DNA from 2 places in the Rhizobium sp. BK619 genome. Region 1 is predicted to be linked to the other one. Evidence: riboswitches for the same ligand, from Rfam matches in the RefSeq annotation. Region 1 holds a riboswitch; the other holds the start of a gene.
What was found. A riboswitch is a leader RNA that binds a small molecule or an ion and turns the genes downstream of it on or off. The one in region 1 is predicted to bind S-adenosylmethionine.
Positions count from the first base shown of each region.

Region 2: it holds a riboswitch for S-adenosylmethionine, as region 1 does, so the genes downstream of both, metA (homoserine O-succinyltransferase) here and FHX14_RS27320 (O-succinylhomoserine sulfhydrylase) in region 1, are expected to answer to the same signal.

Region 1 is NZ_JACIBH010000016.1:433-16,372, reverse strand. Features, by position in the region: gene FHX14_RS27405 (methyltransferase) at 21-953, opposite strand; gene FHX14_RS27400 (DUF6460 domain-containing protein) at 1,128-1,394, shown strand; gene FHX14_RS27395 (CAP domain-containing protein) at 1,396-1,893, shown strand; gene FHX14_RS27390 (MATE family efflux transporter) at 1,923-3,263, shown strand; gene FHX14_RS27385 (quinone-dependent dihydroorotate dehydrogenase) at 3,239-4,327, opposite strand; gene FHX14_RS27380 (DUF952 domain-containing protein) at 4,324-4,677, opposite strand; gene FHX14_RS27375 (hypothetical protein) at 4,801-5,199, shown strand; gene FHX14_RS27370 (response regulator transcription factor) at 5,293-5,940, shown strand; gene FHX14_RS27365 (helix-turn-helix transcriptional regulator) at 6,054-6,743, shown strand; gene FHX14_RS27360 (thermonuclease family protein) at 6,755-7,474, shown strand; gene FHX14_RS27355 (tellurite resistance TerB family protein) at 7,557-7,970, shown strand; gene FHX14_RS27350 (transporter substrate-binding domain-containing protein) at 7,981-8,856, opposite strand; gene FHX14_RS27345 (methyl-accepting chemotaxis protein) at 9,480-11,489, shown strand; gene FHX14_RS27340 (VOC family protein) at 11,695-12,075, opposite strand; gene FHX14_RS32820 (hypothetical protein) at 12,061-12,378, shown strand; gene FHX14_RS27335 (hypothetical protein) at 12,437-12,715, shown strand; tRNA gene FHX14_RS27330 (tRNA-Gly) at 12,727-12,800, opposite strand; gene FHX14_RS27325 (2'-deoxycytidine 5'-triphosphate deaminase) at 12,923-14,017, opposite strand; SAM riboswitch at 14,091-14,169, shown strand; gene FHX14_RS27320 (O-succinylhomoserine sulfhydrylase) at 14,212-15,396, shown strand; gene apaG (Co2+/Mg2+ efflux protein ApaG) at 15,649-15,940, shown strand, end outside.
Region 2 is NZ_JACIBH010000002.1:197,705-213,644, forward strand. Features, by position in the region: gene FHX14_RS04310 (M48 family metalloprotease) at 1-227, opposite strand, end outside; gene FHX14_RS04315 (MDR family MFS transporter) at 610-2,148, opposite strand; gene FHX14_RS04320 (MarR family winged helix-turn-helix transcriptional regulator) at 2,264-2,791, shown strand; gene FHX14_RS04325 (thiamine diphosphokinase) at 2,912-3,568, shown strand; gene FHX14_RS04330 (ABC-F family ATP-binding cassette domain-containing protein) at 3,572-5,392, shown strand; gene FHX14_RS04335 (DUF5666 domain-containing protein) at 5,564-6,193, shown strand; gene FHX14_RS04340 (ABC transporter ATP-binding protein/permease) at 6,240-8,105, opposite strand; SAM riboswitch at 8,261-8,338, shown strand; gene metA (homoserine O-succinyltransferase) at 8,388-9,311, shown strand; gene FHX14_RS04350 (aldose epimerase family protein) at 9,405-10,427, shown strand; gene FHX14_RS04355 (GntR family transcriptional regulator) at 10,575-11,348, shown strand; gene FHX14_RS04360 (SIS domain-containing protein) at 11,345-12,376, shown strand; gene nagA (N-acetylglucosamine-6-phosphate deacetylase) at 12,376-13,527, shown strand; gene FHX14_RS04370 (SIS domain-containing protein) at 13,545-14,273, shown strand; gene efp (elongation factor P) at 14,431-15,000, opposite strand; gene epmA (EF-P lysine aminoacylase EpmA) at 15,148-15,940, shown strand, end outside.

The DNA.
Region 1 (15,940 bases):
ACATCGCAAGAAATGTTCGCTCACGCGGCTTTGCGCGTAAGGAACAGAATGCCGGCAACCGGTTTGCCGCCATCTTTGCGAATGACCGTCTTGACGATCTTCAGGATGTCGAGGCCGTGGCCGGCAAGCAGCAGTCTCACATAGGCTTCCGAATGGGCATAACGCAGCGACGGCGCGAGGTGGAAGCCCCCGCTATCCCCCGCATCCTCGACGGAAAAGGCGATATCGGCGCCTGATGCGGCGAGGTCTTCGATGATGGCAAAGACGCTTTCGAGATTGCCGAGATACATCAGCACATCAGCGGCCGTCACCAGATCGGCGCGATGGCGCGCGGCATCGGCAAACAAGCCGGAGAGATCCGGCGCCAGCGACAGATCGGTCTGAGCAAGGTGATCATAGACCCCCTTCTCGGCGGCTTTGGCCAGCATATTCTGCGAGAGGTCGAAGCCTTCAAGGCGGCTGACGCGGCCATGGATTTCCGGGCCGAGCAGGCCGGTGCCGCAGCCGAGATCGACGGCGCATGCGTAATGCCTGCCGGTGGATGCGACGAGGGCTGCGAGCTTCTGCGGGACAGTGTAATCGAGTTTTTCGACGAGCGCTGATTCGAAACGGTCGGCATAGTCGTCGAACAGGCGCTCGACATAGCGGCTCGGCGGCCGATCCGGTGTCTCGCCGTCGCCGAGAAGGGCGAGCTTGAGGGCGGCGCCGAAAATGTCGTCGGGATCAAGGGCAAGCGTGTTGCGATAGGCGTCGATCGCGGCCTCGCCCCTGCCCGCCTTTTCGCGATAGGTGGCAAGCCGATACCAGCCGGCTGCCCAGCCGGGCACCAGTTCCAGTGCCTGTTCCATCAGCTCGGCTGCCGCTTCCGGCTCGCCGCCCTCGTCGAGCATTCGGGCATAATCGGCGCGGCGGTCGGCGATGACGTCGCCTGAGGAAAGCTGGTGGGGCTGCATCATCGGCTCTTTATTTGACGCATGTCGTTGCGCTGCACAGTTTTGCGTGGCCCGCATCTGGCGGCGGCCACAAAAAAACTCAAGTCCTATTTCAGAGGCGAAGCGGCCAATCCCCGAAAGGGCTTGCGAGCAACACGCCGCAACCTTATTCCAAGGGCAAACAGGAGATGGCGCATGTCCGATCAGGTGAACAAGTTCCTCGGCGATTCCTTCGCCCGCACATTGATAAAGCTTATCGTCGTGTCGCTGATCGTCGGTTTCGTCATGACCGTGTTCGGCCTGACGCCGTGGAACATCATCTATGGGTTCCGCGACTTCATCCTGGAGATCTGGCATCGCGGTTTTTCAGCGCTCGGGCGCGTCGGCGACTATCTCCTCCTCGGGGCGACGATCGTCATCCCGCTCTTCGTCATCCTTCGCCTTTTCAGCTATCGCCGGTAACATGACATCGATCGATCTTTCCAGGCGCAGCCTGCTCATCCTTTCCGGGCTTTCGCTTGCCGCCGGCATCGCCGGCTGCACCACCACCCCGCGCCTTGCCGGCACGCCTTCGAACGGCGAGGACGAAACGGCGAGCGTGCTGCCGCTGGTCAACCAGCTGAGAGCCAAGAACGGCTTGCCGCCGCTAGCTGTCGATCCGGCGGCGAGCACGGCCGCGCTGTTCCAGGCCAAACGCATGGCGAGCGCCGGCAAGATGGCGCATCTGATGGGGCTGACCGACAGTTTCGGCGCCCGCGTCAAGGCGAGCGGCGTCCGGCTGCCGGCAGCGGAGAATATCGCCTCCGGCCAGCAGAGCGTCGATGCGGTGGTGACCGCCTGGATCAACTCGCCGCATCATCTGGAAAACATGCTCGGGCGCTATGACGGCCTCGGCGTCGCCGTCGCCCACAATTCGTCTTCCCGGAACCTGCCCTATTGGGCCATGGTGCTGTCTAGCTGAGGCGATTCGGCCTCGATATCAGGCCATGAATGGATACGCACAATAACAAGTTCGCCTTCGAGGTGACGCACCGGCTGGTGCTGTCGATCGCCATTCCGATGACGCTCGGCTTCATGACGACGCCGATGCTCGGGCTGACCAACACCGCCGTCGTCGGCCGTATGGGCGACCCGGAAGCGCTGGCGGGGCTCGCGATCGGCGCGATGCTGTTCGATCTGATCATGGGCAGCTTCAATTTCCTGCGCGCCTCGACCACGGGGCTGACGGCGCAGGCCTATGGCCGGCGCGACCAGCACGAGCAGCAGGCGGTCTTCTCCAGGGCGCTGATTTCGGCGCTCGGCTGCGGGCTGGCGCTGCTCTGTCTTTCGCCGCTGCTGAACGCGGCGGGGTTGCGGCTGATGGGCGCGGAAGGCGCGATCGCTGAGGCGACCAGCACCTATTTCTCGATCCGGATTCTCGCTGCACCGGCTGCGCTCGCCAACTACGCCATTCTCGGCTTCGTGCTCGGGCGCGGACAGGGCAAGATCGGGCTGCTGCTGCAGGCAATCATCAACGGCATCAATATCCTGCTGTCGATCTATCTCGGCTTGACGCTCGGCTGGGGCGTGGCGGGGGTCGCCTGGGGAACGATGGCCGGCGAGACGGCCGGCGCGCTTGCCGGGCTTTTCATCGTGCTTAGCGGCTTTGCCAAGGCCGAGCGGCCGGCATGGGCGGAGATCTTTTCGCGGCATCGGCTGGCCGAGCTTTTCGCCCTCAACCGCGACATCCTGATCCGCACCTTCGTGCTGATCGGCGCCTTCACCATCATGACGCGGATCGGCACCAGCTTCGGCGCCGTCACCCTTGCCGCCAATGCCGTGCTGATGAATTTCGTCCTGCTCTCCAGCTATTATCTCGACGGGCTTGCCAATGCCGCCGAGCAGATCACCGGCCGGGCGATCGGCGCACGTTACCGGCCGGCCTTCGACCGCGGGCTGAAGCTGACGATCCTGTGGTCCTTCGGCCTGGCGGCGATCGTTTCCGCTTTCTTCTTCCTCGCCGGTCCCTGGCTGATCTCGGTGCTGACGACTTCACCCGAGGTGCGGCAGGCGGCAGCGGCTTACCTGCCCTGGGCGGCGGTGACCGGGTTGACCGGCGCGCTCGCCTTCCTGATGGACGGGGTCTTCATCGGCGCCACATGGTCGGCCGATATGCGCAACCGGATGCTGATGTCCTTTGCCGGTTATCTGCTGATGCTCGCCGTCTTCGTGCCGCTCTTCGGTAATCACGGCCTGTGGCTGGCGATGAATGCCTTCCTGCTCTTCCGCGGCTTTTTCCTGGCGCTGCTGGTCAAGCCGCGGGCCGATCAGAGCTTTCGCGCCGCCCAGTAATCCAGCCTGCTGTCGCGCAGCTCGCCGATCCCGGCCGCCTTTTCGCGGTCCATGAGTTTGGAGAGGCCGCGGACGATATCGCCGGGCAGACCGGGGCCTTCATAAACCATGCAGGAATAGAGCTGGACGAGATCGGCGCCCGCCCTGATCTTCTCCAGCGCTGTTTCGGCCGAGGAGACGCCGCCGACGCCGATGATCGGCAGTGCTGGACCGACACGCTTGCGCATTCTCGCAAGCACCGAAGTCGACTTTTCGAACAACGGCACGCCGGAGAGGCCACCCGTCTCCTTGGCCTGCCGCTGATCCTTGAGACCGTCGCGCGACAGCGTGGTGTTGGAGACGATCAAGCCATCCAGCGCATGCGAAAGCGCTTCCGCCGCAATATCGTCCATGCCTTCCTCGGTCAGATCGGGGGCGATCTTCAGGAAGACCGGGACCTTGCGGCCCGAGGCCGCCGCCACTTCGTCGCGCGCCGCCAGCACTGATGACAGCAGCGCCGCCAGGCTTTCACGCGCCTGCAGGTCACGCAGGCCGGGCGTGTTCGGCGAGGAGATGTTGGCGGTGAAATAGCGCGCCACCGAATGGAAGCGGCGGATGCCGGCGACGTAATCGGCGATGCGATCCTCGCTGTCCTTGTTGGCGCCGATATTGACGCCGACGATGCCCTTGCCGCTCAGCGTCGCGAGGCGGCCGAAAGCGGCCTCATGGCCTTCATTGTTGAAGCCGAGGCGGTTGATGACCGCCTCATCCTCGACCAGGCGGAAGATGCGCGGCCGCGGATTGCCGGCTTGCGGCTTCGGCGTCACCGTGCCGATCTCGGTAAAGCCGAAGCCGAGCTTCAGCAGCGCCTCGGGCACCTCGGCATTCTTGTCATAGCCTGCCGCCATGCCGAGCGGGTTTTCGAAGGTGAGGCCGGCAACGGTCTGGCGCAAGCGCGGATCGGGCGTGATCTGGCAGGCGGGCACCAGGCCGGATTTCAGCGCGGCGATCGACATGCCGTGCGCCGTTTCCGGATCGAAGAGGAAGAGACCCTTGCGGGCGAGATGCTTGAAAGGATCGATCATGGCTGCAGCTCCGGGAAAATATGGGCGCCGGCATGGTCGAGCGGCAGCGGCGCTTCCCAGAGCACGGCTTCAAGCGGCAGATCGGCATAGAGATGCGGGAAAAGATCACCGCCGCGCGAGGGTTCGAACACCAGTTTGTCACCGAAGCGGCCGCCATTGACGGCAATCAGCATGAGGTCGGACTGGCCGGCAAAATGCAGCGCGGCGGTCTGCTTTACCTGGTCTGCCGTCGAGAAATGAATGAAACCATCCTTGAGATCGATGCCGGCGCCATGAAAAATGCCGGTTTGTCTGGCTTGATGCCAGAGCGTTTCCGTCACGATCTTGTAAAGGGTCGGTGTCACGCTCATCATGGCCTCGCGATTGCTGATCCTCGGTCACCAGCGCTTTGCCGGAAAGAGGCGGCGATGTCCACGCCCCGGCCGTTAAAAACGGGGACTAAATAGCGAGAGCAAATTCCGGAGGATGAGACGATGAAGATTTTGGTTCTGACACTTGGCGTTCTTCTCCTGCCGTTTGGGGCCGCCGCAGCCGAGGCCGATGCAAGCCGGTTCCAGCTGGAAAAGAGCGGCGACCATTTCGTCCGGCTCGACCGGCAGACCGGGGCGATGTCGATCTGCCAGGACAAGGACGGCGCCCTCGTCTGCCGGATGGCGGCCGACGAACGGGCGGCCTATGAGGACGAACTCGACCGGCTTTCCGAGCGGGTGACGAAGCTGGAACAGGGCGGCCCCATCCAGCGGGCGCTGCCGAGCGATGCCGAAGTCGACCGCTCGATCAGCATCATGGAGAAGATGATGAAGAGTTTCATGGGGATGGTGAAGGAGTTTCAGGCTGAGGAAAACGCCAATCCCCTTCCGCAGAAGACCTGATCTGATATAGTCATATCACTAGGCATGCATGCAGAGGTCGCAGGGGACGGCGGCGCATGTGGGCACGATCGGGCTCTTGGGAGGGAGTTTTCGATGCAGGAACAGACCATCATCATTGCCGACGATCATCCGCTGTTTCGCGATGCGCTGCGCCAGGCCGTCATCGGCATGGAGGGCCGGCAGGCGATCATCGAGGCCGGCGATTTCGCGGCCGCACGCAAAGCGGCGGGCGACCATGCCGAGGCCGACCTGATGCTGCTCGACCTCGCCATGCCCGGGGTCAGCGGCTTTTCCGGCCTGATGGCGCTGCGCTCCGAATTCGCCAGCCTGCCGATCATCATCGTCTCGGCGACCGACGATGCGACGACGATCCGCCGGGCGCTTGAACTCGGCGCCTCCGGCTTCATTTCCAAATCCGCCGGCATCGACGACATTCGCCGCAGCATCCAGACGGTGCTTGCCGGCGACATCGCCACGCCGGAAAACTACCGCGGCGGCCAGGAGCAGGATCCCGATGTCGCCGACCTGATCCACCGCCTGCATACGCTGACACCGCAGCAGAGCCGGGTGCTGACCATGCTCGGCGAAGGGCTGTTGAACAAGCAGATCGCCTATGAACTCGGCGTCTCCGAGGCGACGATCAAGGCGCATGTCTCGGCGATCCTCTTGAAGCTCGACGTCGACAGCCGGACGCAGGCAGTCATCCAGCTCGGCAAGATCAACATGGCGATGGTTGCCTGAAACCCTTGCAATAACAGGATTTTATTCCTCCTTTGCCTTTACTCAGGCGGCACGGTCGGTTAATATTCCGGCCGGCTGACGCGCGGATGAGCCGCGCACGGAATCGGGCGCCTATGCTGTCACACGATCAGATCTGGGGAGCGATCGACAGGCTTGCCGAGCGGCACGAGCTGACGCCATCCGGTCTTGCGCGGCGCGCCGGGCTTGACCCCACCTCCTTCAACAAGTCGAAACGGCTTTCTGCTGACGGACGGCTGCGCTGGCCCTCGACGGAATCGATCGCCAAGGTGCTCGACGCCACCGGGGCGAGCGTCGAGCAGTTCCTTGCCTTCCTGCAGCCGGATGCCGGTTTTTCGAAGCAGTTGGCCGGGCAGCAGGCCGCACAGCCTGACGGCGCCTTTCCGCCGCAGGGCAGTTCGATCCCGCTGCTCGGCTTCGCCCAGGCCGGCGCCGGCGGCTTCTTCGACGATGGCGGTTTTCCGGCCGGCCAGGGCTGGGACGTGGTGGAATTTCCGGCGGCTCCGGCGCAGAAGTCAGCCGTCTATGCGCTGGAGGTGCAGGGCGAGAGCATGATGCCGCTCTACCGCGACGGCGACGTGCTGATCGTCGAGCCCGGCGCGCAGGTCCGCCGCAACGACCGCGTCGTCGTGCGCACATGCGAGGGCGAGGTGATGGCCAAGGTGCTGCTGCGCCAAAGCCCGCGCTCGATCGAGCTGATGTCGCTCAATCCCGAACATCCCAACCGTACCCTCGAGCTTTCCGATGTCGATTGGATCGCCCGCATCATCTGGGCCAGCCAATAGGAAGATATTCCATGCGCCCTGCCGCCATCTTCACAGGTCTTATGGGCATGGCGGTGGTGGCCGGTCTGCTGATGGCGGGTGAAGCAAGGCTGCGGGGCGGCACGGCCGGGGACGAGCCCGTCTCTGCCGAGGAAACGGCGGCCGCGGTGGAACCGCCCGCGCCAGCCGGCGAACCGGCTACGATTTCGGACGACCGGGCTGAAGTGATCGTCCGCTCGACGGAACCGGCGGCGCAACCGCCGGCGCCGCCCTCCCCCGGGCCCGCCGACGGCATCGCGGCCAAATCCGCCGAGAGCGAGAAGCGGGCCGAGACCGCCGCCGGGCAGACGGCAAGACCCGCCGCGAAAAAACCGGTGGAGTTGGCGCGGCCGGCAGTCGAAAATGCCGGCCTCCTCTCCTTCGACGAGCGCAAGCTTCAGCTTGCCGGCATCGTGCCGACGCCGGCCGACAAGATATGCGGGCCGACGGGCCGGCAATGGCCCTGCGGCATGATGGCCAAGACCGCGCTGCGCCAGCTGCTCCGCAACCGCAGCATCGCCTGCGATCTCGACAGCGCCGAATGGAAGGATACGGCGACCACCGCCTGCCGGCTCGGCGCGCAGGATCTCGGCACATGGCTTGCCGAAAACGGCTGGGCCGAGGCAGCGGCGGGTTCGCCGCTTGCATGGGCTGCCGAAAAGGCCAGGCAGGCGGGAAAAGGCCTTTATGGCGACGACCCGCGCCGGCGGTGACCGGCGGTCTTGACAGAGCGCCGATCCCTTGTAATGCCGGCTGCAAATTCCCACTCTGGGCTGATCGAAAAAGGAATCAGAAATGAACAAGCCGCTTTCCGCCCATGATGCGCTGATCTACGTGATGGTGATGGCCTCCGCCGTCGACAGCACGATGAACGACCGGGAGATGGAAAGGATCGGACAACTGATCGGCTTCCTGCCGGTTTTCCGGGATTTCGACGACGACAAGCTGATTTCGGTGGCGCGCGATTGCGCCTCGCTGCTGGCCGGGCCCGAGGGCCTCGACGTCGTTCTCGAAACCGTGCGCGACACCCTGCCGGCAAAACTCTACGACACCGCCTATGCGCTGGCCGTCGAAGTCGCTTCCGCCGATCTCTCTGTCAAAGCCGAGGAACTGCGGTTGCTCAGCCTGCTGCGCGACCGGCTCGGCCTCGACAAGCTCACCTGCGCGGCGATCGAGCGGAGCGCCATTGCCCGCTTCCGCAAGGGATAAGCTTGCAGGCTCAATAGAGGCCGTAGGGAAAATAGCGCAGATAGATTTCCTGCAGACGACCGTTGCGTGACAGCGTGGCGAGCGCGTGGTCGATGGCCGCCGTCAGCACGCTGTCCTTCTGCCGCAGCATGATCGTCATGCCCTCGCCGAGGAAATGCTCGGAGAGATAGGGCCCGTCGAACAGGGCGCAGCATTTGGCCGAGGCGGGCGACGAAACCCAGAAGGAAAGCTGCAGCGCATCGGCGAAGGCGGCATCGACCTTGCGATCCTTGAGTGCCGCAAGCAGAGCGTCCTTAGTGTCGAAGGCCTGAGCCTTGATCGCCGGAAAAAAGGCGGCCAGCATCGCCTCGTGCACCGTGCCTTTGACCACACCGACCGGGTGCGCCGAAAGCGCGGCAGCCGTCTTGCCGTCGAGCGGCACGGCGAGATTGCGCACGAAGCGGGCCGGCAGCATCAGATACGGCCGGGAGAAGACGAATTGCCGGCGCAGCTCCGGCGTCACGGCAAGACCGGCGATCACGGCATCGCCCTGCGAGGCGGCGAGCGCATCCTTCAGATCGGCAAAGGGGATCGCCTGGATCTGGCACTTGTCGGAAATCTCCAGCTCACTGCAGATTTCGCGGGCGAGATCGACGTTGAAACCGGAAAGCTTGCCGTTCTGATCGGTGAAATTGAAGGGCGGAAAATCGACCGAGGTCAGGAAGCGCAAGCGGACCAGCGAGGAGAGGTCGGGCCTCGCCAGACGTTCACGCGCGTCGAAAAGCAGCGGCAGCGATGGTGTTGCCTGCTGGGCGGATGCGGCAAAGCCGGAAAACAGCGCCAGGAGAAACAGCCCGAACGCGGGAAAACCCTTCACAGCCAGGGATGCCAACTTCGATTGCATCATCGTGATCTTGATCTCGGGTTAAGCGCGAAGCGTGTGGTGTCGGCGAGATGTAGCAGAGTCATGCGGGACGGGGAATATCTATGCTTGGAGCGGATGACCGATGCGAACTCATCGGCCTCGCAGCCGCGCGGCACCCTCCAACGTCCCTCATCCTGAGGTGCGGAAGCCGAAGGCTGAAGCCTCGAAGGACACGCTGCAACGCTGCTCCTTGCATATCTCCACACCGGAATGCCCGCCCCGTCCTTCGAGGCCCTGCGGGGCACCTCAGGATGAGGCTCTTTTGAATGCAGGCGCTTGCTGCTTGCAGGAGCATCACCGCACCAACAACGGAGACGGAACCCCTCGCCCTGCCCTCTCCACCTCTCCGTGCCGCGCTCGATTTGGCATGGCACCTGCCCACCTTATCCCCAAAAATCACCGCGGCGCCGCCCCGCCGTTAGCGCGGAATTAAAGAATATCGCCTCTATTTGTGACGACGACACGGACCCGCCGGCCGATTGCATGATGCATGCGTCAACGCCGCAATAATCCCTGAGCCGCGACACCGACGCAGCGCTCTGTTTGCAACAATTGATTTCAAAGAACCGGGCGTGCGACGCCCCGGTCAACCGGGTAACATTTCCATGTTGAAGCATCTGAAAATCCGCACGAAAATCATATCGGTCGTGGCGCTCCTCGGGCTGATCACGATGGCCGGGCTGGTCTATGTCATCGCCGAGTTCCGCCGTGCGGATGCCGCCTACAGCGCCTTCATCGATCATGAAGCGATGGCCTCGATGCAGAGCGCGCGCGCCAGCGCCTCGGTGGTGGCCTCGGTGCTGCAGGTGAGCCTGCTTGCCGACATGAAGCCGGATACGCCGGCATTCCAGACGACGCTCGCCACGCCGAGCAAACTGCCGCAGGCCCGTGAGCGGATGAAGGATGCGCTGGCGCTGGTGCCGAGCCGCAAACAGGCGATCGACGAAATTCAGGCAGGCATCGATGAGATCGAAACGCTGGCGAACAAGATCATCGAGCAGAGCAAAGCCAAGGACAGCGCCGGGGCGCAGGCGAGCGTTGCCCTGATCAATGCCAAACTCAATGCGCTGACGCCGAAGATGATCGCCAACAATGATGCGATGATGGCGATGCTCAATGACGGCGGCGACGCGCTTTCGGCTTCGGTCAACGGGCGGATCGTCTTCTGCCTCGTTCTGATCGGCATCGCCGTGCTCGCCGCCGTCGGCTTCAGCGTGGTCGTCGCCCAGATGGGCATTGCCGGCCCGATGACCCGGCTCAACCTGCGCATGACACGGCTTGCCGAGGGCGACACCGAAAGCGAGGTCGGCGGGCTCGACCGCGGCGACGAAGTCGGCCAGATGGCCAAGGCCGTCTCGATCTTCCGCAACAATGCGATCGAGCGTGGCCGGATCGAGGCGCGTGCCGAAGCCGACCGCAACCTCAGTGACGGCGAGCGCCGCGAACGCGAGGCGCAGCGGACCCGCGAGGCAGCGGAGCTCGAAGGCGCCGTGACCGCACTCGGCGACGGCCTGCGCCGGCTTGCCGCCGGCGATCTCGCCTCGCATATCGACCAGCCCTTCGTTGCGCATCTCGATGCGCTGCGCGAGGATTTCAACAACTCGGTCGAGAAGCTCAACGAGGCGCTGCACACGGTCGGCGCCAATGCCCGGGCGATCGGCGCCGGCGCCAATGAGATCCGTTCTTCCGCAGACGAGCTTTCCAGACGGACGGAACAGCAGTCGGCCTCCGTCGAAGAGACGGCGGCAGCACTGGAGGAGATCACCACGACGGTGCGCGACGCCGCCAAGCGTGCCGAGGAGGCAAGCCAGCTCGTCGCCCGCACCCGCCTCGGCGCCGAAAAATCCGGCGAGATCGTCCGCAAGGCCGTCTCCGCCATGCAGCAGATCGAAAAGTCTTCGGGCGAGATCTCCAACATTATCGGCGTCATCGACGACATCGCCTTCCAGACCAACCTGTTGGCGCTGAACGCCGGCGTCGAAGCGGCGCGCGCAGGCGAAGCCGGCAAGGGTTTTGCCGTCGTTGCCCAGGAGGTGCGCGAACTCGCCCAGCGTTCCGCCAAGGCGGCCAAGGAAATCAAGGACCTGATCACCAATTCCGGCACGCATGTGCAGACCGGCGTTTCGCTGGTCGGCGAAACCGGCAAGGCGCTCGATTCGATCGTCCAGGAGGTGCAGGAAATCAACCAGCACGTCCACGCCATCGCCGAAGCCTCGCGCGAACAGTCGATCGGGCTGCAGGAGATCAACACCGCCGTCAACACCATGGACCAGGGCACGCAGCAGAACGCGGCGATGGTCGAGCAGTCCACAGCCGCCAGCCACAGCCTAGCGACGGAAGCGACAGCGCTGAACAATCTGCTCGGCCAATTCCGGCTGACCGGCACCGGCGGCTTCGCCGCTGCCGCACCGATCTCCTCTACCCGACCGCCGGCAGCCGCACCACGCGCCGCCGCGCGCCCAGTTGCCAAGGCCCCCGCGGTCCGCGTCGCCCGGGAAGGCACCGCCCGCCCAACCGCCTCACCGGCCCGCGCCCTCGGCCAGACCCTCGCCAACGCTTTCGGCGCAACCAACAGCGCGCCGAAGGGCCAGGATGGTGACTGGACGGAGTTTTGAGGCACAGCCGTTCAGTTCACGCCCGAAGCCTGCCCCTCACCCTAACCCTCTCCCCGTAAACGGGGCGAGGGGACGTGCCATGCGCGAGGCTAGCGAGGAACGGAGAGGTTGCCACTTTTCCCCTTCGCCCCGCTAGCGGGGAGAAGGTGGCGGCAGCCGGATGAGGGGCAAGCGGCGGCCGGCGCCCTTCCTTTTCGGATCTCGTCTAACCCGGCCGCCACCCCACCTCGACAAGGATATTCCCTGGCGCTGTACAATAAAACAGCCAGCCGCCGCGCATAGCGGCCGGCGGGCCGGAGAGCGCCGCACGGTCAGCAACAAGCCCGGCATGAACCCTATCGACATCCGCCCTATCAGGCAGAATGAAGCCGATATGATAGGTTTGACGCCCAATCTCCACCTGGTCGGCGGTGCCGAACTTGGCGATGGCGTGGCTGAGGACGATTTCAAGGCCGGCATCGTCTTCCAGGATCGCAAGGCCATTATTGCCGCGCATATCCTTCAGCCGCAGGCCGAAATGGCGGATGAAGAAATCCGCCGTCGCAGCGATGTCGGGTACGTGAAAATCGAGATGGTTCAGGCGCATGACAGTCTCCGTTCAAAAAAATCCCGGGACTGCAATATGCCGTCTCCGCACGCCGCCGGGATCCCGCATTTGCATGCGGATCACATCGCGGGTTCTCGTGCCATAGGCTACGGAGCAGAGCTTCTTGAGAGCGCTGATGACGCTCTGACGGAAGGGACCGGGCTTACCTCAACCGATCCTGCCTTTTTCGACGCTGCCGATCTAACAGAGGTCGCCGGTTTCGGCAATGGAAAGGCTGAAGCGATCACGACGCGCCAGGCGGTGCTTCTCGAAGGATTGCAACTGGCCATGCCGTTTGCATGATGCGCCGGCGCCAATAGAGAGTAAGATCGCTTCGTCGGCGGCATCGGAAGGGATGGACATGAAACCCGCGCTCATCGGCCTCATCGGCACCCTTATTCTCACCGGATGCAGCACCGTTACCTATAGCGGCCCCGGCCTGGAGCCGATCCCGGGAAGCATCACCTATAACGGCCAGCCACGCAGCAAGCTCACCAAATCACCTGTTGGCTCCGCCTTCCCACATGATTTCATCGACCAGTACGGCCGGCAGGTGGAGGAAACCTACATCATCCAGCCCGACCGCAGCCTGATCATCGCGCATCGGCAGTACAAGCCGATCCGGTTTTTTGGGGATTAGTGGGACGTCGCTGGAGCGGGTGAAGGGAATCGAACCCTCGTATTCAGCTTGGGAAGCTGCTGCTCTACCATTGAGCTACACCCGCAGTGATGCGAGATTTCCAACAGATGGGGGCCGCTGTCAAGTCGCCCCTAGATTAAAGAGTTAGAGCATGATGTCACCCGAAAACCGCTCACACTTTTCGGCATCATGCTCTTGCGCAACCCCTCAGATGCGAAAATGCTTCGAGAGTTTGAGGCCCTGGGCCTGGTAGTTGGAGCCGAGGCCGGAGCCGTAGAGGCTGGTCGGTTTTTCCTGCATGTGTTCGTAGACGAGGCGGCCGACGATCTGGCCGTCTTCGAGGATGAAGGGCACTTCGTGGCTGCGCACTTCGAGCACGGCGCGGCTGCCGCGGCCGCCGGCCGGCGCATGGCCGAAGCCCGGATCGAAGAAGCCGGCGTAGTGGACGCGGAATTCGCCGACCAATGGGTCGAAGGGGGTCATTTCGGCGGCATAATCCGGCGGCACATGCACGGCCTCGCGCGAGACAAGGATATAGAACTCGTCGGGATCGAGGATCAGTTCGTTGCGGCCGCGGCTATAAAGCGGTTCCCAGAAATCGAAGATGTCGTGCTGGGCCTTCTTGTCGACATCGACGACGGCGGTATGGTGTTTGCCGCGGTAGCCGATCAGGCCGTCTTCATCTCCGGCGAGGTCGATCGACAGCGCGATGCCGCCGCCCGATACGTTCGGCTGTTTGCTGGCGACCAGCGTTTCGCTTTCATGCAGCTTCAACAGTTCCGGCTCGCCGAGCAGGGCCTGGCCGACGCGGAAACGGATCTGCGACAGGCGCGAGCCGCGGCGCACGACGATCGGGAAGGTGCGCGGGCTGATTTCGAGATAGAGCGGGCCGGAATAGCCAGCTGGGATCTTGTCGAATTCCTGGGCGTAATCGGTGATGACGCGGGTGAAGATATCGAGCCTGCCGGTCGAGCTCTTCGGATTGGCCGAGGCCGACATGTCGGCCAGCAGCGCTAGGCTCTCCATCAGCGGCACGATATAGACGCAGCCGGTTTCGAGCACCGCGCCTTCCGTGAGGTCAATCACATGCAGGCTCAGCCGGTCGAGCTTGTCCGAGACCAGATGCGAAGGCCCGGGCATGAAGCTGGCGCGCACGCGAAAAGCCTTGGCGCCCAAGCGCAGGTCGAGGCTTGCCGGCTGGATCTGGTCGCGGTCCAGCTCGCGCTCGGAGATCAGCCGCCCCGTTTCGAACAGCGCCGAGATCGCGCGGTCCGCCAGAATTCCCGTTTCACGAGCCATCATGCCCCATCCATCATTTGCCGCCGACAAAACCAAATACGGGGAATTGACGCAAGCAGCTAACAGCAGTATTGCAGAATTATCCCGTGGTGATTTGGCCGGTCGGCTTGCAGCCACGTTAAACAAGTGGCTAAAAAGACCGGGTTGAAACCGGTCTGCTTTTGCGGCCGGTTTTTTTGTTATGTGAAGGTGATGGCATGAGCAAGACCTGGCGCCCGGCAACCCAACTCGTCCACGGCGGAACCTTGCGTTCGCAATATGGCGAAACATCCGAGGCAATCTATCTCACGCAGGGCTTCGTCTACGACACGTCGGAAGCGGCCGAAGCCCGCTTCAAGGGCGAGACGGACGGTTACATCTACGCCCGCTACGGCAGCCCGACCAACGACATGTTCGAAAAGCGCATGTGCATGCTCGAAGGCGCCGAAGACGCCCGCGCCACCGCGTCCGGCATGGCGGCGGTCAGCGCGGCCATCCTCTGCCAGGTCAAAGCCGGAGATCACATCGTCGCCGCACGCGCCCTTTTCGGCTCCTGCCGCTGGGTGGTGGAAACATTGGCGCCGAAATACGGCGTCGAGTGCACGCTGGTCGACGGCCGGGATCTTGCCAACTGGGAAAAGGCAATCCGGCCGAACACCAAGGTGTTCTTCCTGGAAAGCCCGACCAACCCGACGCTCGAGGTGGTCGATATCGCAGGCGTCGCCAAGCTCGCCAATCAGATCGGCGCCAAGGTCGTCGTCGACAACGTCTTTGCGACGCCACTCTTCCAGAAGCCGCTGGATCTCGGCGCCCATATCGTCGTCTATTCCGCCACCAAGCATATCGACGGCCAGGGCCGCTGCCTCGGCGGCGTCGTGCTTGCCGACAAGGACTGGATCGATGAGAACCTGCACGACTATTTCCGCCATACCGGCCCGGCCATGTCGCCGTTCAATGCCTGGACGCTGCTGAAGGGCATCGAAACGCTGCCGCTGCGCGTCAAGCAGCAGACCGGGAATGCGGCGAAGATCGCCGATTTCCTCGCCGAGCAAAACAAGGTCGCCAAGGTGATCTATCCCGGCCGCAAGGACCATCCGCAGGCCGATATCATCGCCAAGCAGATGACCGGCGGCTCGACCCTCGTCGCCTTCGAATTGAAGGGCGGCAAGGAGGCGGCCTTCGCGCTGCAGAACGCGCTCGATATCGTCAAGATTTCCAACAATCTCGGCGACAGCAAGAGCCTGATCACCCATCCGGCAACGACGACGCACAAGAACCTGACGGAAGAGGCGCGCGCCGAACTCGGCATCTCCCCGGGCACGGTCCGCCTTTCGGCCGGCATCGAGGATACCGACGACCTGATCGAGGATTTCGCCAAGGCGCTTGCCAAGGTCTCGGCCTGATCGCACCCATGGCGGCCGGACCCCTCTGAGGTTCGGCACGCCACGTTGGCATAGGCCGGACCTCACTGCGGTCCGGCCGGGGAACAAGTTCGGCGGTGCCGGCGTTCGGAAGTGAAATTAACACTGTCAATTAGGCTTAACGATCGAAACAGCTTGGATCAGGACCGTTTTAGTCACGATCAACGTTCCGTTTCTTGACGGACAGCGCCTCTTATAAGATACGGGTAACATATCTTGACTAAGGTGCAAGGCATGTATCGCGCCCTCACAAAAGATATCGAAGTCGTCGTCGAACCATTCTATCTGGAGGAGCAATCCGATCCGGAAGACGATCGCTATGTCTGGGGTTACCGGATTGTCATCAGCAACAATTCCGCCATCGCCGTTCGCCTGGTCAACCGCTACTGGAATATCACCGACCAGAACGGGCAGGTGGACGAGGTGACCGGCCCCGGCGTCGTCGGCGAACAGCCGCGGCTGAGCCCGGGCGACACCTACGAATATTCCTCCGGCTGCCCGCTCGACACGCCCTCCGGCCTGATGT
Region 2 (15,940 bases), on a different contig from region 1:
CGCGGGTCGTTCTTCTGCACCTCGTCGACGATCTGCGGATTGGAAGAAGGCGAGACGCTCGGCTGATAGGATTGCTCGATCAGCGTTTGACAGCCATTCAGCGCCATTGCGACGGCCGAAAGCAGCATCAGGCGACGCGCAAAGCGCCGGGGCGCGAAGATGGCATCACTGGAAAGCGCGGGCGATTTCCACGTCGTCAAGCTTTCCAGTCTGGTTCTCCGCATCATGTCGCTATTTTGCCGGTTCGCCGCAGATTGGCACCGACCGTGGCAAGGGGAATTCAACAGGTGCCTACCCCTGATCTCGCGCTGCACAATCGGCCGATACAAGTCCTTGCTGTAGCTGATTTACGCATCGGTTGCATAGCGAGACTCTGCTTAAATGTGGCGGCGTTGCATTTTGGCAAGCCTCGGGCGTTGAGGCCTCCCTTCGCTCGGATGAAATTATGGCGAAAGTTCCGTCAGAAAGCGCAGATTCGTCGGCTGCGCAGAAAAAGAACGGCGCGATTGAAGCAATCGAGCGGACAGCGGCAGTCAGGCGAGAAAATTACAATCTTTGATAGTCGCGGCCGAGAAGAAATGCCTTTTAATGAGGTATCCGCCCGATTCGTTATTCCGCGGCTTCCGCCGTCGTCGGTTGCGGTCTCTGCGCCTCGCCGGCGCGGGGCAGTTGCACAGGCTTCAGCATGAGAGCGGCCACAAGGCCGATCAGCGCAATGGCGCAGGCGGTCAGGAAGAGCGGCGAGAAGGCGGCGGCATAGAGATCGGCGACAGACTGGCGGCTTGCTTCGGGAAGGGAAGCCATCATCTTCGGCGTCAGCTGCTCGATATCGGCGACACCGGGAATGGACACGCCGACCTTGTTAAGCTGAGAGGCGATGATGGCGCCATAGATGGAGATGGCGATCGACGCGCCTCCCATGCGCGACAGGGTCACCGACCCGGTGGCGGCGCCGACGTCGCGGGCCGGCGCTGCATTCTGCACGCCGATGACGGGAACCTGCTGGGCAAGGCCGATGCCGATGCCATGCAGCATCATGATCGCGCCGATGAAAGCGATCGGCGTTCCCGCATGGATCTGCGACATCAGTGCGAAGGCGATGGCGCTGCAGGTCAGGCTTGCAATAGCGAAGGGCTTGTAGCGGCCGGTCTTTGAGATAATGCGGCCTGCAGACAGCGATCCGCAGACGAGGCCGCCCGTCAGAAGGATGAAGAGAAGACCGGCGGCAGAGGGCGAAAGGCCGGTGGTGGTCTGCAGAAAGAGCGCGAGGTAATTGACCATGCCGATGGCAATGGCGCCGCCCATGATCGAGATCACCAGAAGCAGGTTGAAGGTCGAATTACGAAAGAGCTCCAGCGGCACGATCGGCTCCGGCGCGCGGCGCTCGACGAATACCCAGGTGACCGCGCAGACGACGCCGAAGGCGACGATGGCGATACTCTGCGGCGAAACCAATGCGCCGAACAGTTCGCTGCTGTCGGTGGCAAGCACGATACTGGTCGTCGTCAGGGCGAGCAGCAGCGCTCCGGCATAATCGATCCTCGGGCGGCGATGCGGCTTGCGATAGGGCAACATCACGGCAAGGCCGGCAAGCGCGATCAGGCCGATCGGCACGTTGACGAGAAAAATCGAACGCCAGCCGAAAAGGTCGCTCATCGTGCCGCCGAGCACCGGACCGATCGCGCCCGACGCCATCAACACGAGGCTGGAATAGCTCTGGTAACGCGCCCGCTCGCGCGGCTCGAACAGATCGGCATTGACGGCGAAGATCGATACCATGATGCCGCCGCCGCCGAGACCCTGCAGCACGCGGGCGGCGATCAGCGTGTTCATCGAGACCGCGAGGCCGCAGACCGCCGAGCCGACGGTGAAAATCATGATCGCCGTCATCATCACATATTTGCGGCCGAAGAGATCGCCGAGCTTGCCATAGAGCGGCATGACGGCGCTGAGCGCCAGGAGATAGGCCGAGCCGATCCAGCCGAAACGCTCGAGATGGCCGAATTCGCCGACGATCGTCGGCAGCGCCGTCGAAACGATCTGATTATCGAGCGTCGCCATGAACATGGCCGTCATCAGGAAGAAGAAGAGGATAAGCCGGCGACGAGGATCCGTCACGAGCGGCTGAGGCGCGAGTTGCATGTCCATGGGAGCATCATTCCGGGTTGGCCGCCTTTTATGTGCTGACAGCATATATTTGTCAATGGCACATTAATGACATCGGCATATTCAAAATCCGAAACGGCTCTGATATGGTCCGATCATGAATGACGTGCTGACCAAGACCAATTCCCCGGAACCGGCTGCGCCGGATGAGAAAAACGTCCCGCGCATCGGCCGGAGCATGGGGCGCATGCGGTTGATGACCGGGCGGCGGTTGATCGGCCGGCTGGCAATCCAGAGTGCCGCGCCGGGCCTGGAACTTTCGCATCTCGATGTGCTCGATGCCGTGCGCAGGGCGCAGCCTGCCGACGAAGTCACGGTCGGCATGATCGCGGAGATGCTGCGCATCGATCCGTCACGGGCAAGCCGGGTGGTGGCCGACATGGTTGGGCGCAACGTGCTGCGCCGCGAGGCTTCACAGGCCGATGCCCGGCGCATTGTCGTCGTCATGACCGAGGTCGGCCAGAAACTGCTTGCCGAGATCGTCGCGCAGAAACTCGCGATCATCTCCGAGATCGTCTCCGACTGGCCTGAGGAGGATGTCGATCGCTTCGCTATATTGTTCGAGCGTTTCATCGGCGGCTACGAGGCGGTCTTCCAGTCGCGCGACAAGGACACGCCGGGCTAGCTCCTTTTCACATGAGCGGGCGCTCCCAAGTGCGTCCTGTTGGATGCGCGGCGCTCGACGGCAAATGGAGCCGATCGAGCCGCGCCCCTTCCCCTCGACCCCTCGTTTGCGCTAAGGGCAATGCCCATGAGCCAATCCACCTTCACCATTCTCCTTGGCGGCGAACTCAGCCTGACGGAGCGCCTGCGCCTTGCCGTCGGCGACAGCCGTTTCATCGCGGCCGATGGCGGTATGCGGCATGCGGCGGCACTCGGCATTACGCCGGAGATCTGGGTCGGCGATTTCGATTCGACCCCGGCCGATCTCGAAGGCGCCTTTCCCGATGTGCCGAAACAGCCCTATCCCGCGGCAAAGGCGGCGACGGACGGTGAAATCGCCGTGTCGGAAGCGATCGCGCGGGGTGCGCGGCGGCTGATTCTTGCCGGTGCGCTTGGCGGCGAACGCTCGGACCACGCGCTTCAGCATCTGCTGTCGGCCGTCAGTCTGGCTGAACAGGGTTTCGACCTGCTGCTGACCTCGGGCAAGGAGGAGGCGGTGCCGCTGCTTGCCGGTATGATCGAGCTGGATCTTCCCAAGGCCAGCCTGTTTTCCGTGCTCGGGTTCAGCGAGCTGACCGGGCTTTGCATCGACAATGCGCGTTATCCACTGGCCGATTTCCATCTGCCTTTCGGCTCGTCGCGCACCATTTCCAATGTCGCGGAAGGCACGGTTCGCTTTTCGCTCCGCAGCGGCCGGGCGATTGTGCTCGCCAGGCCCTATGATCTTTCCGGAGTCTGATTTTTGGCCCCTCCCATTCTGAAACTCGACGATATCTTTCTGAGCTTCGGCGGCGCGCCGCTTCTGGCCGGCGCCAGCCTGCAGATCGAGCCCGGCGACAAAATCTGTCTCGTCGGGCGCAACGGCTCGGGGAAATCGACGCTCCTGAAGATCGCCGCCGGCCTGGTCGAGGCGCAATCCGGCGAGGTCTTCCGTCATCCGTCCTCGACGGTGCGTTATCTCGAACAGGCGCCCGATTTTGCTGGTTTCAACACTGTCCAGGCCTATGCCGAGGCCGGCCTCGGGCCGGGCGACGACCCGTATCGCGTCACCTATCTGCTGTCCCATCTCGGGCTGACCGGCGAGGAAGATCCGAGCACCCTTTCCGGCGGCGAATCGCGCCGCGCAGCACTTGCCCGCGTGCTGGCGCCGGAGCCCGACATTCTCCTGCTCGACGAGCCGACCAACCATCTCGACCTTCCCACAATCGAATGGCTGGAAGGCGAGCTGCAGAAGACGCGCAGCGCCCTGGTGCTGATCTCGCACGACCGCCGTTTCCTCGAAAAGGTTTCGACGGCAACCGTCTGGCTCGACCGCGGCACCTCACGCCGGCTCGACAGGGGATTTTCGCATTTCGAGGCCTGGCGCGACCAGGTGCTCGAGGCCGAAGAACTGGAGCAGCACAAACTCGGCAAGGCGATCGAGCGCGAGGAGCACTGGCTGCGTTACGGCGTCACGGCGCGGCGCAAGCGCAACATGCGCCGTCTCGGCGAGTTGCAGACGATGCGCTCGCAATATCGCGGCCACAAGGGGCCGCAGGGCACGGTGCAGGCGACGGCTTCGGACGCGCAGGAATCCGGCAAGCTGGTGATCGAGGCCGACAAGATCACCAAGAGCTTCGGCGACCGGCCGATCGTCACGCCCTTCTCGATCCGCGTGCATCGCGGCGATTGCATCGGTCTGGTCGGGCCGAACGGCGCCGGCAAGACAACGCTGCTGAAGATGCTGACCGGGCAGCTTTTGCCGGACAGCGGCACGATAAAGCTCGGCACCAATCTGGAGATCGCGACACTCGACCAGAAACGCGAGGATCTCGATCCCGAGGATACGCTCGCCAATTACCTGACGGACGGGCGCGGCGAAAACCTGCTCGTCAACGGCGAGCAGCGCCATGTGACCGGCTACATGAAGGAATTCCTGTTCCAGCCGGAGCAGGCGCGAACGCCGATCAGAAGCCTCTCGGGCGGCGAGCGCGCGAGGCTGATGCTGGCGCGTATTCTCTCGCGCCCGGCGAACCTGTTGATCCTCGACGAACCGACCAACGATCTCGATATCGAAACACTCGATCTGCTGCAGGAGATCGTCGCCGGTTTTCCCGGCACCGTCATTCTCGTCAGCCACGACCGCGATTTCCTCGACCGCACCGTGACCTCGACGATTGCACCCGCCGTGCCGGACGCGCCTGATGGCCGCTGGATCGAATATGCCGGCGGCTATTCCGACATGCTTGCGCAGCGCAAGGGCGCGATCGACGAGCGCAAGCGGGCCGAGAAGGCGGCGGAGAAGCCGAAGTCCCAGGAGGCGGCACCTTCCGGCGGAGGCTCGAAGAGCAAGCTCTCCTTCAAGCAGAAATTCGCGTTGGACAATTTGCCGAAGGAGATGGCGAAAGCCGAAGCCGAGATCGCCAAACGCGAACAGGCGATGGCTGATCCCAACCTTTTTACGCGCGATGCGGCTGCCTTCAACCGGCTTGCCAGCGAGATGGAGAAGCTGCGGGCCAGCCTCACCAAGATGGAAGAGGAGTGGCTGGAGCTCGAAATGCTGCGGGAAGAGCTGGAAGGCTGAGGCTTTCCAACACTACCCGCCTCACCTTTCCTTGATTGGCCAGTCTGCCGTTGCACGGCATAAGGTGCCGTCCGGCAGAAAATCCAAGTGTTGCAGCCTCCGTTGTGCGTCTGAAAAGACGCGCGGCGCTGTGAGGATATGCCGATCGCAATGGCGACAAGGAAAACTCATATGTCCCGCAAGCCTCATTCCAGAATTTTCACGCTACTTGCCGCCGGCGGCCTCGCTGCGCTTGCCGCTTTGCAGGCCGCACAGGCACAAGATGGCAACCGCATTCGCGTTCGCGGTGCCATTGAAAGCTTCAGCGGCGATAGTCTCGTCGTCAAGACGCGCGAAGGCGGCGATGCGACGATCACGCTGAAAGCCGGCTGGAAAGTCGGTGGCATCAAAAAAGCGTCGGTCGAGGATATCAAGCCCGGCGACTTCGTCGGTGTTGCCTCGCTCCCGAAAGGCAGCGGCCCGGATGGGGCGATCGAGGTGCTGATCTTTCCGGTGTCGATGAAGGGAACCGGCGAGGGCAACCGCCCCTGGGATGCGCAGCCGAACAGCCAGATGACCAACGCGACTGTCAGCAACGCCGTCAAATCCGTCGACGGCCATACGATCACGCTGGCCTATCAGGGCAAGGAAAAGACGATCACCATCGCCGATACGACACCGATCGTGACCTTGGCGCCGGCGACCAAGGACGATCTGAAGGCTGGCGCCGGCGTCATCGTCATCGGCGAGAAAGCGGCGGACGGCAGCATTTCGGCCAGCCAGGTGGCCGTCGGCCTCAACGGAATCACGCCGCCGATGTGACCATACGTGAAATTCGAAGGGATGTAGCGTCTGTCGGCGCGGCGCTCTACAGCGCCGGCGCGGGCATGGCGGCGGCACCCGTGGCGGCGCTGGCGCCGGTACGGGTGACTTGCTGCTGTTGCTGCTGCGGTTCCTCGGATTTTGCCGGCAGCGCCTGCAGATGCAGCACGCGCGGCTTCAATGCCTCGAGATAGGCCTCGGAACGGCCGATATAGATCATGCCGCTTTCCGGCATGGAGGTGAGCAGCCCGGCCATCGTTTCCTGCCATTCCGGCTCCATGCCCTCAAGCACTTCGTCGAAAATGATCCAGCGCGGACGGGCGAGAAGCAGGCGGGCGAAGCCGATTGCCTTCTGTTCGTCGCTGTCGAGCAGTTTGTCCCAGCGGGCGCGGGTATCGAGCCTTGATATCAGCGAATGCAGGCCGGCCTTGTCGAGGGCTGCGTCAACGGCGGCTTTCTCATAGGCATCGGGGCTTTCGGGGAAGGCCAGCGCCTCACGCAGCGTGCCGCCGGGAATATAGGCGATCTGTGGGACGAACAGCATGTCGTCGACTGGCGGCAGGCCCATCGTGCCGCTGCCGCACGGCCAGAGGCCGGCCATCGCCTGGAAGAGCAGCTTGCGGTTGACGCTGTGATCGCCGTTGATCATGATCTTTTCGCCTGATTTGATCACGACATCGGTTTCGCGCAGGCGGAAGCCGCCGCATTCGTCGATCTCTTCACCGATCTTGGCGACGATCACCACATCCTTCAATGTCAGCGTATCGGGCGCGGTGTTTTCATAGGCGATGCCGTCCTTCAGGGCGAATTCCTCTTCCATGTCGAGCAGCGCCTGGCGGAAATCGGTGACGCGCATCAGCGTGGCGCGCCATTCGGCGATCGGACCGAAATTGGCGACATACCAGCGTAGCGCCGTGTTGACCTGGTTGAAGGCGCCGACCGACATCATCAGCTGACCAAGGGTGAGGCCGCCGGAGAAATAGGCGGGTGCTGCGACGATGATCGGAATGACGATGACCAGCCAGCCGTAGCCGGCCGAAACCCAGGTGAGGTTGGTATTGGCCATGGCGAGCCGCTTGACGACCCTCAGCACCGAGCTGATGTCGGTGTTGATGCGCCGGCGTTCGTTCTCCTCGCCGCGGGCAACGGTGATTGCCGGCATGTTCTCGTTGGCATGCATCAGCGTGAAGCGAAGCTCAGCCTCCTTTGAGAAGCGGTCCGCATTGAGCTTCACCAGCTTGCGGCCGACGACTTGGCTCAGCACCGAGGCGGAGGCGGCGTAGAAAATCGCCGCCCAGACCATGTAGCCGGGAATGGAGAAGCTGTGGCCGCTGATGTGGAAGATGAAGCCGCTGGAAAGCTCCCAGAGCACGCCAATGAAGCTTACGAGAAGAATGGTCGACTGCAGCAGGCCGAGAACGAGCCCTGTCGTGCTTTCGGCGAGATTGCGGGAATCCTCGTGCAGGCGCTGGTCCGGATTGACGCCGATCAGGCCGCTGGAGGCGAGCCGCAGCGCCCGCTTGCGCTTCAGCCACTGGTCGACGAGGTCGCGCGACAGGCCCTCGCGCATATAGAGCGCGGTCATCTGATTCAGCCATGCCTGCAGCACGTTGAGCAGCAGCAGCGTGCCGGCGATCATCGCGAAGATTTCGAGCTGGTGGAAGAATTCGCCGAGGTCGCGGCGCTCCAGCGAATCGTAGAAGGGAGCATTCCACTTATTGAGGATGACCTGGCCGTAGGACGTCGCCAGGATGACGAGGATCAGCACGGTCGCCAGAAACAGCACCTTGCCACGCACTTGCGAATTCCAGAATGCTGAGAACATCACCCCGAGGCGGTCAGTCAGGCTGAGATCATAGCCTACCCTATCCTGCCTTCGGATGCCCGGCCTCCCCTCGGTCTTATCTGCCATCACGCTTTTCCAACATCGCCCATGCTTACCATTATTAACATGGTGGCGTTACCGGTCTATCAACAGATTCTATCAGTCATTAAACTGTGATGATGCTTGCATGAGTCGCTCCCGCATGCATTCGGCAGTTGATTCGTGGCTCGACTGGGTCTATTTAAGCGTTCCGTGGTGATTTGGCCGGCCGGCTTGCAGCCACGTTAAAAAATTCGCTAAAGGGCCGCGTGCGGACCGGTAGCGATTTTTTTCGCCGCCGGTTTTTTGCTTTTTGATCGAGTGACCGCAATGCCCATCAAGATTCCTGACACGCTGCCCGCCTTTGAAACCCTCGTTCAAGAGGGTGTGCGGGTGATGACCGAGACGCTGGCGATTCGTCAGGATATTCGTCCGCTGCAGATCGGACTGCTCAACTTGATGCCGAACAAGATCAAGACCGAATTGCAGATGGCCCGCCTTGTCGGCGCCTCGCCGCTGCAGGTCGAGCTGTCGCTGATCCGCATCGGCGGCCACAAGGCGAAGAACACCTCCGAAGATCACCTGCTTGCCTTCTACCAGACCTGGGAGGAGGTGAAGCACCGCAAATTCGACGGCTTCATCATCACCGGGGCGCCGATCGAGTTATTGCCCTACGAGGACGTGACCTATTGGCCGGAGATGCAGGAGATTCTCGACTGGACGGAAACGAATGTGCATTCGACGATGAACGTCTGCTGGGGCGCGATGGCGGCAATCTATCATTTCCACGGCGTGCCGAAATACGAGCTGAAGGAGAAGGCGTTCGGCGTCTATCGCCACCGCAACCTGAAGCCCTCGTCCATCTATCTCAACGGCTTTTCCGACAATTTCGAGGTGCCGGTGTCGCGCTGGACCGAGGTGCGCCGCGACGATATCGAGAAATCGGACGAGCTGGAGATCCTGATGGAATCCAGCGAGATGGGCGTCTGCCTCGTGCACGAGAAGCGCGGCCGTCGGCTCTATATGTTCAACCACGTCGAATATGATTCCACCTCGCTGTCCGACGAGTATTTCCGCGATGTCAATACCGGCGTGCCGATCAAGATGCCGCACAATTATTTCCCGCATAATGATCCGGCGCTTGCGCCGCAGAACCGCTGGCGCAGCCATGCGCATCTTTTGTTCGGCAACTGGATCAACGAGATCTATCAGACGACGCCGTTTGATGTAGAGGAGATCGGAATGGATCTGTGAGGGGCATCCCTTTCTGATCTCGGCCGGTTGCGGTTTGGAACAAATGCGGGCAGGTTCCGGTCGGAATGCTAGATATCAAACGGACGGTCGATCATGTCGGATAAGTTGGAACGGGAAGTTTTCGGGCAGACCAAGGCGGGCGAGACCGTTTATCGCGTCGTCATCAGGGGCGGCGGGCTGACGGCCAAGATCATTAGCTGGGGCGCGGTCATCCAGGATCTGCGCCTGGAAGGGCATGACGCGCCGCTGCAGCTCGGCTTTGAGGATTTTGACAGCTACCCGCTCTATTCGGCTTATTTCGGCGCGACGCCCGGCCGCTGTGCCAACCGTGTCGGCGGCGGCGCCTTTACGCTCGACGGCAAGGACCACCAGCTCGAGCTGAACGAAAACGGCGTGACGCATCTGCATGGCGGCAGCGACAATATCGCCAAACGCAACTGGACGGTCGTCGAGCACGATGTCGACCGCGTGGTGCTGAAGATCGTCGATCCCGATGGCCGTGCCGGCTATCCCGGCAATTGCACCATCCAGGCAACCTTCTGGGTGCACGGCAACGGCGAACTGTCGGTGACCTACGAATCCACAAGCGACCAGCCGACGCTCGCCAATGTCTGCCAGCATGCCTATTTCAATCTCGATGGCCGCGAGGACGCGCTCGGCCACGACATCATGATCGCTGCCGACCACTATCTGCCGACCGACGAGAAACAGGTGCCGACCGGCGAGATCCGTTCCGTCGCCGGCACGGAATTCGATTTCCGCGAGATGGCGCCGATGAAGCGTTTCGCCGGCAGCGAACAGATGCTGTACGACCATAATTTCTGCCTGTCCGGCGAACGTACCGCCAAGCGTAGCGTTGCGCTCGCCCGAAGCCTCTATTCCGGTGTGTCGCTTGAGGTGCGCAGCACCGAGCCGGGTGTGCAGTTCTATGCCGGTTTCAAGCTGAATACCGGTGCTCCCGGCCTCGGCGGGCGCAAATACGGCCCCTTCGCCGGCTTCTGCCTGGAGACGCAGGTCTGGCCGGATGCCATCAATCACCAGGGTTTCCCGAATGCGGTGCTGCGCCCCGGCGAAGTGCTGCGTCAGGAAACGGATTATATCTTCACCAAGAGCTGAGCGTCTTTTTCGAGACGCGATGCCGGGACGTACGGCTGTCAAATTTTATCGCTATGAAAACCTCTCCGGCCCGCCGGGGAGGTTTTTTCTTGCTTGTCCATGATTCTATCTTGCTGATTGGTTCTAAATAGGTTCTATTGTGTGCCTATGGATAGAACCAGTCTGATAGCGGAGCTGAACGGCCGCGGCCTGCGCGATGCGGCGCTGACCGGGCCGCTCTACAAGCGGCTGGCGCAGACGCTGACCGGCCTTATTCAGGAAGGATTGCTGAAGCCCGGCACGGCGCTGCCGGGGGAGCGCGATCTTGCCGAGGCCTTGAAGCTCGGCCGCGTCACCGTGCGTACCGCCTATCGCGATCTGATGGCATCCGGCGCACTGGAATCGCGCCACGGAAGCGGTACTTTCGTATCGAGCAAGGTGGAGCGCATGGAGCAGTCGCTCTGGCGGCTGTCCTCCTTCTCCGCCGATATGCGCTCGCGCGGGCGTCAACCAGCTGCAAAGATCTTGTCACGGACGGTCAATACGCCGTCGCCGGACGAATCCTTCCTGCTCGGGCTTGGCGGTGACGAGCCGGTGCTCAGGCTCGACCGGCTGCGTCTCGCCGACGGGCTGCCGCTGGCGATCGAGCGCGCCGTGGTGCCGATCAAGTTTTTAGGCGACGATGCCGGCGGCGAGGGATCGCTCTATGATGCGCTGACCGCCAACGGCCACAGGCCGGTGCGGGCGCTGCAGCGGCTGACCGCGGTGACGCTTGACCCGTCCTCCGCAGCGATCCTGAACGTCGATGCCGGCGCGCCGGCGCTGCTGATCGAACGCGTCTCGCGCCTGGAAGACCAGCGCGTCGTTGAATACACCCGCTCGCACTATCGCGGCGATGCCTATGATTTCGTTGCCGAATTGAGAATCGGAGATGACCTATGAGTGAGAATCAGTCGCTGATGCTGCAGGAAGCAGGCCAATCGCCGGAGGTGGTGGCCACGCTTCTCGAAAAGGAAAAACCGGTCTTTGCCGAGATCGCCCGTCTGTTTTCGTCCACCCGCCCGAGCGTGGTGACAACGGCGGCGCGCGGCTCCTCGGACCACGCCGCCACCTTCTTCAAATATCTTTTCGAGATCACCTGCGGCGTCCCGGTCGCATCGGTCGGTCCGTCGATCGCTTCGGTCTATGGCGCTGCCCTCCATCTGAAGGGCGGCGTTCATTTCACCGTCTCGCAGTCGGGCGCCAGCCCGGATATCGTCGCATTGCAGGATGCGGCCAAGAAGGGCGGGGCAACGACGATCGCCGTCGTCAACGTCACCGACAGCCCGCTGGCGAAACAGGCCGATATCGTTCTCGGCCTCAATGCCGGTGCGGAAAAGAGCGTCGCGGCGACAAAATCCTTCATCGCCTCGGTCGCTGCCCTTTCCGGGGTGACGGCTGCGATCGGCGGCGCGTCCGAGCTGCAGGCCGCACTCGGCAAGCTGCCGGAGGCGCTTTCGGCCACCGCCGGGATCGACACGGCGGCAGCCGAAGAGGTGCTCTTCAACGCGACCTCGCTCTATACGGCCGGTCGCGGCCCGGCCTTCGCGATCGCGCTCGAAGCGGCGCTGAAGGCCAAGGAAACGTCCGGCCTGCATGCCGAAGCCTTCTCGCTGGCGGAACTGATGCACGGTCCGATGCGCCTGGTGCAGCCGGGCTTTCCGATCGTCGCCTTTGCGCCCGACGATGCGGCCTTCGCCAATAACGGCCAGGCGCTGGAGCGTCTGCAGAAGCTCGGCGCCACCACTGTCGGTTTCTCCACGCAGCCGCTTTCCGGCGTCGATCTGCGCGTGCCGACAACGGGCAACGGCCTGGTCGATCCGCTGGTGTCACTGCTCGTCTATTATCGGCTGATCGAGTCGGTCACGCGCCGCAAGGGCTTCGATCCCGACAGGCCGGCAAACCTGCTCAAGGTGACGGAGACGGTCTGATGGCCCGCAAGATCTTCGTCGGCGCGCGCATCTTCGATGGCGAGCGCTTCCATGACGACAAGGCGCTCATCGTTGCCGATGGACGGGTCGAAGCGATTGCGGCTGGAAACGATCTGCCGGATGGCGAGACGGTGACGCTTGCCGGCGGCGTGCTGTCGGCCGGCTTCATCGATGCGCAGGTCAATGGCGGCGCCGGGCGGATGCTGAACGACGAACCTTCCGCCGCCTCGATGGCGATCATCGCCGGCGGGCACCGGCCCTATGGCACGACATCGCTGCTGCCGACGCTGATCACCGATACATCGGAGGCATCCATTGCCGCGATCGAGGCGGCGACAGAAGCGGTCAAGGCGAACCGCGGCGTCGCCGGCCTGCATCTCGAAGGCCCACATCTGGCGCCGGCCCGCAAGGGCGCGCATCTGGCCGAACTGATGCGGCCGGTCGAGGACCGCGACGTCAAGGCCTTCATCCGGGCACGCGAGGCGATCGGCACGCTGCTCGTCACCATGGCGGCCGAGCAGGTAACGGTTGCCCAGGTGCGCGAACTTGCCGAAGGCGGCGTCACCGTCAGCATCGGCCATTCCGATTGCTCGAGCGAGGCGGCGGAGGAACGTTTCGATGCCGGGGCGCGAGGTGTCACGCATCTTTTCAACGCCATGAGCCAGATGGGGCACCGTGCGCCAGGTCTCGTCGGCGCGGCGATCGACCATCCCTCGACCTGGTGCGGCATCATCGCCGACGGTCACCATGTCGATCCGAAAGCCCTGCGCACGGCGCTGCGCGCCAAGCGCGGCGAAGGCAAGCTGTTCTTCGTCACCGATGCAATGTCGCTCGTCGGGTCTGAGAAGGATTCCTTTACGCTGAACGGGCGCACCGTCCGGCGCGAAAGAGGCGGCTTCTGCTCGAAGCTGGTGCTGTCCGACGGCACGCTGGCCGGTTCCGACGTCGACATGATCTCGACGATCCGCTACGGCGTCACCTATCTCGACCTGACGCTCGCCGAAGCCTTGCGCATGGCGACGCTTTACCCCGCCCGTTTCCTCAGGCTTGCCGATCGCGGCTATCTCTCGCCGGGCGCGCGCGCCGATCTCGTGCATCTCACCGATGCGCTTACCGTCACCGCCACCTGGCTTGCCGGCGAAACGGTGTGACCTCAAGGAGACGTGGGATGACCGATATCACCGATGCCTACTTCTCCAACCTGATCGGCCGGCTGGAAGAATTGAAGCAGACGCTGGCCGAGCCGATGGCGCAGGCGGCTGATGTCATTCTCGATGCTGCCCGCGGCGACAAGCGCGTCTATGTCTTCGGCACCGGCCATTCGCATATGCTGGCGGAAGAGGTGCATTATCGGGCCGGCGGCCTCGCCTTCACCGTGCCGGTGCTCGTCGGCTCGGCCATGCTGCATGAGGGGGCGGTCATCAGTTCGGTCTATGAGCGCACGCAGGGTCTGGTGCGGCCGATGTTGGAACGTTACGGCATGCAGCCGGGCGACGTCATCATCATCGCCTCCAATTCGGGCGTGAACGCCGCGCCGATCGAGGCTGCCGACTATGCGCGCGAAATCGGCGCAAAGGTGATTGCCATCACGTCGATCGCCTATTCCTCAGCGATCGCCAATGGCCGCCGGCGGCTTGCCGACGCGGCCGATGTGGTGCTCGACAACGGGTTGCCGCCGGGAGATGCCGTTCTCGATCTGGAAGGCACGGGGCTTCGGGTTGGACCGGTCTCGACGGCGGTCGGGGTGACGGTCATCAATGCGATCTTCGCCGAAGTCGCCTCGGAGCTTTCGAAATCCGGCGATGCGCCGGTTTATCTCAGCGCCAACATGCCGGGTGCCGCAGAGATCAATCAGAAGCTCGTGCGGAAATACCGGCCGCGCAACCCACATCTCTAAAAGCGCGTGGCATCGAATTTGATTCATGCAACGCGCTTTCGTTTTTGATTTTTTATGCATGTCGTTATCCCGGGCCGCTGCACACTTCCGGGCGACATGCAGCGGACATAAAAAAGGCCGGTCAAAACCGGCCTTTTGCATGAAGTGAGAGCCAGGATCAGTCCTTGGCGCGTTCGACGTAGGAATTGTCTTCCGTTGCGATGACGACGCGGGTGCCGGCATTGATGTGCGGCGGCACCATGGTGCGCACGCCGTTCGACAGCATGGCCGGCTTGTAGGAAGACGATGCCGTCTGACCCTTGACGACCGGCTCGGTCTCGGTGATTTCGAGCGTCACGTGGCGCGGCAGTTCGAGCGCCAGCGGAATGCCTTCATGGATCGACAGGATGCAGGACATGCCTTCCTGCAGATAGGCCTTCTGATCGCCCATGGTTTCGACATCGACCACGACCTGATCGTAGTTGCCCGGGTTCATGAAGTGGAAGCCTTCGCCGTCTTCATAGAGATACTGGAAGGAGACGTCCTCAACGAAGGCGCGCTCGACCTGTTCGGTGGTGCGCCAGCGCTCGGAGACCTTCACGCCGTCGACGATGCGGCGCATGTCGACCTGGGTGACCGGCGTGCCCTTGCCCGGGTGAAAGTTCTGGGCGGTGAGAACGACGTAGAGCTTGCCGTCGACATCGAGAACGTTGCCCTTGCGGACCGAAGAGGCGATGACCTTGACCATAAGACTTCCTTGTAACTCGGCTTTCGGCGTCGTAGATGACTGTCGAGACGCCTCTGAGACGCAAATATTTTTCTTTGGGGCGCAACTAACCTAAAATCCGGGAAATAGCCATCCCCATACCGGCTTCTCCGGCGAAGAAAGCTTGGAATGAACTCTTCGGCGAAAGCGTCCCCTTGGTGGACCCCGTCCGTGCATGCCGATCGCCGCCCGTTCCTGATCGGGCGCAATGCGATCCAGGCGGCGTTGCGCGGCTTTTTCGCCCGCGAGGATTTCCTCGAGGTGGATACGGCGGCGCTGCAGATCTCGCCGGGCAACGAGGCGCATCTGCATGCCTTCGCCACGGAAGCGCTGACGACGGACGGGCAAAAGGCGCCGTTCTATCTGCACACCTCGCCGGAATTCGCCTGCAAGAAGCTGCTTGCGGCGGGCGAGGAACGTATCTCGTGTTTTGCCCATGTCTATCGCAACCGTGAGCGCGGGCCGCTGCACCATCCCGAATTCACCATGCTCGAATGGTATCGGGCCGGCGAAAGCTATGAGAGCCTGATGATGGATTGCGTGCGGATCCTGGCGCTTGCCGCCGAAACGGCAAAGACTGAAAAGCTCGCCTATCGCGGCGGCGAGAGCGATCCTTTTGCCGGTCCGGAGCGGATCAGCGTTGCCGAAGCCTTTGAGCGCCATGCCGGTATCGATCTTCTCGCCTCGGTCGCCGCCGACGGTTCGACCGATCGCGATCATCTGGCGGCCGAGATGAAGCGTGTCGGCATGCGTGTTGCCGATGACGACGGCTGGGCCGATCTGTTCAGCCGGGTGCTGGTCGAAAAGATCGAGCCGCATCTCGGCTTCGGCCGCATCACCATCCTCGACGAATATCCGGTCTCGGAGGCAGCGCTTGCGCGCCCTTCGGCCCGCGATCCAAGGGTTGCCGAGCGTTTCGAGC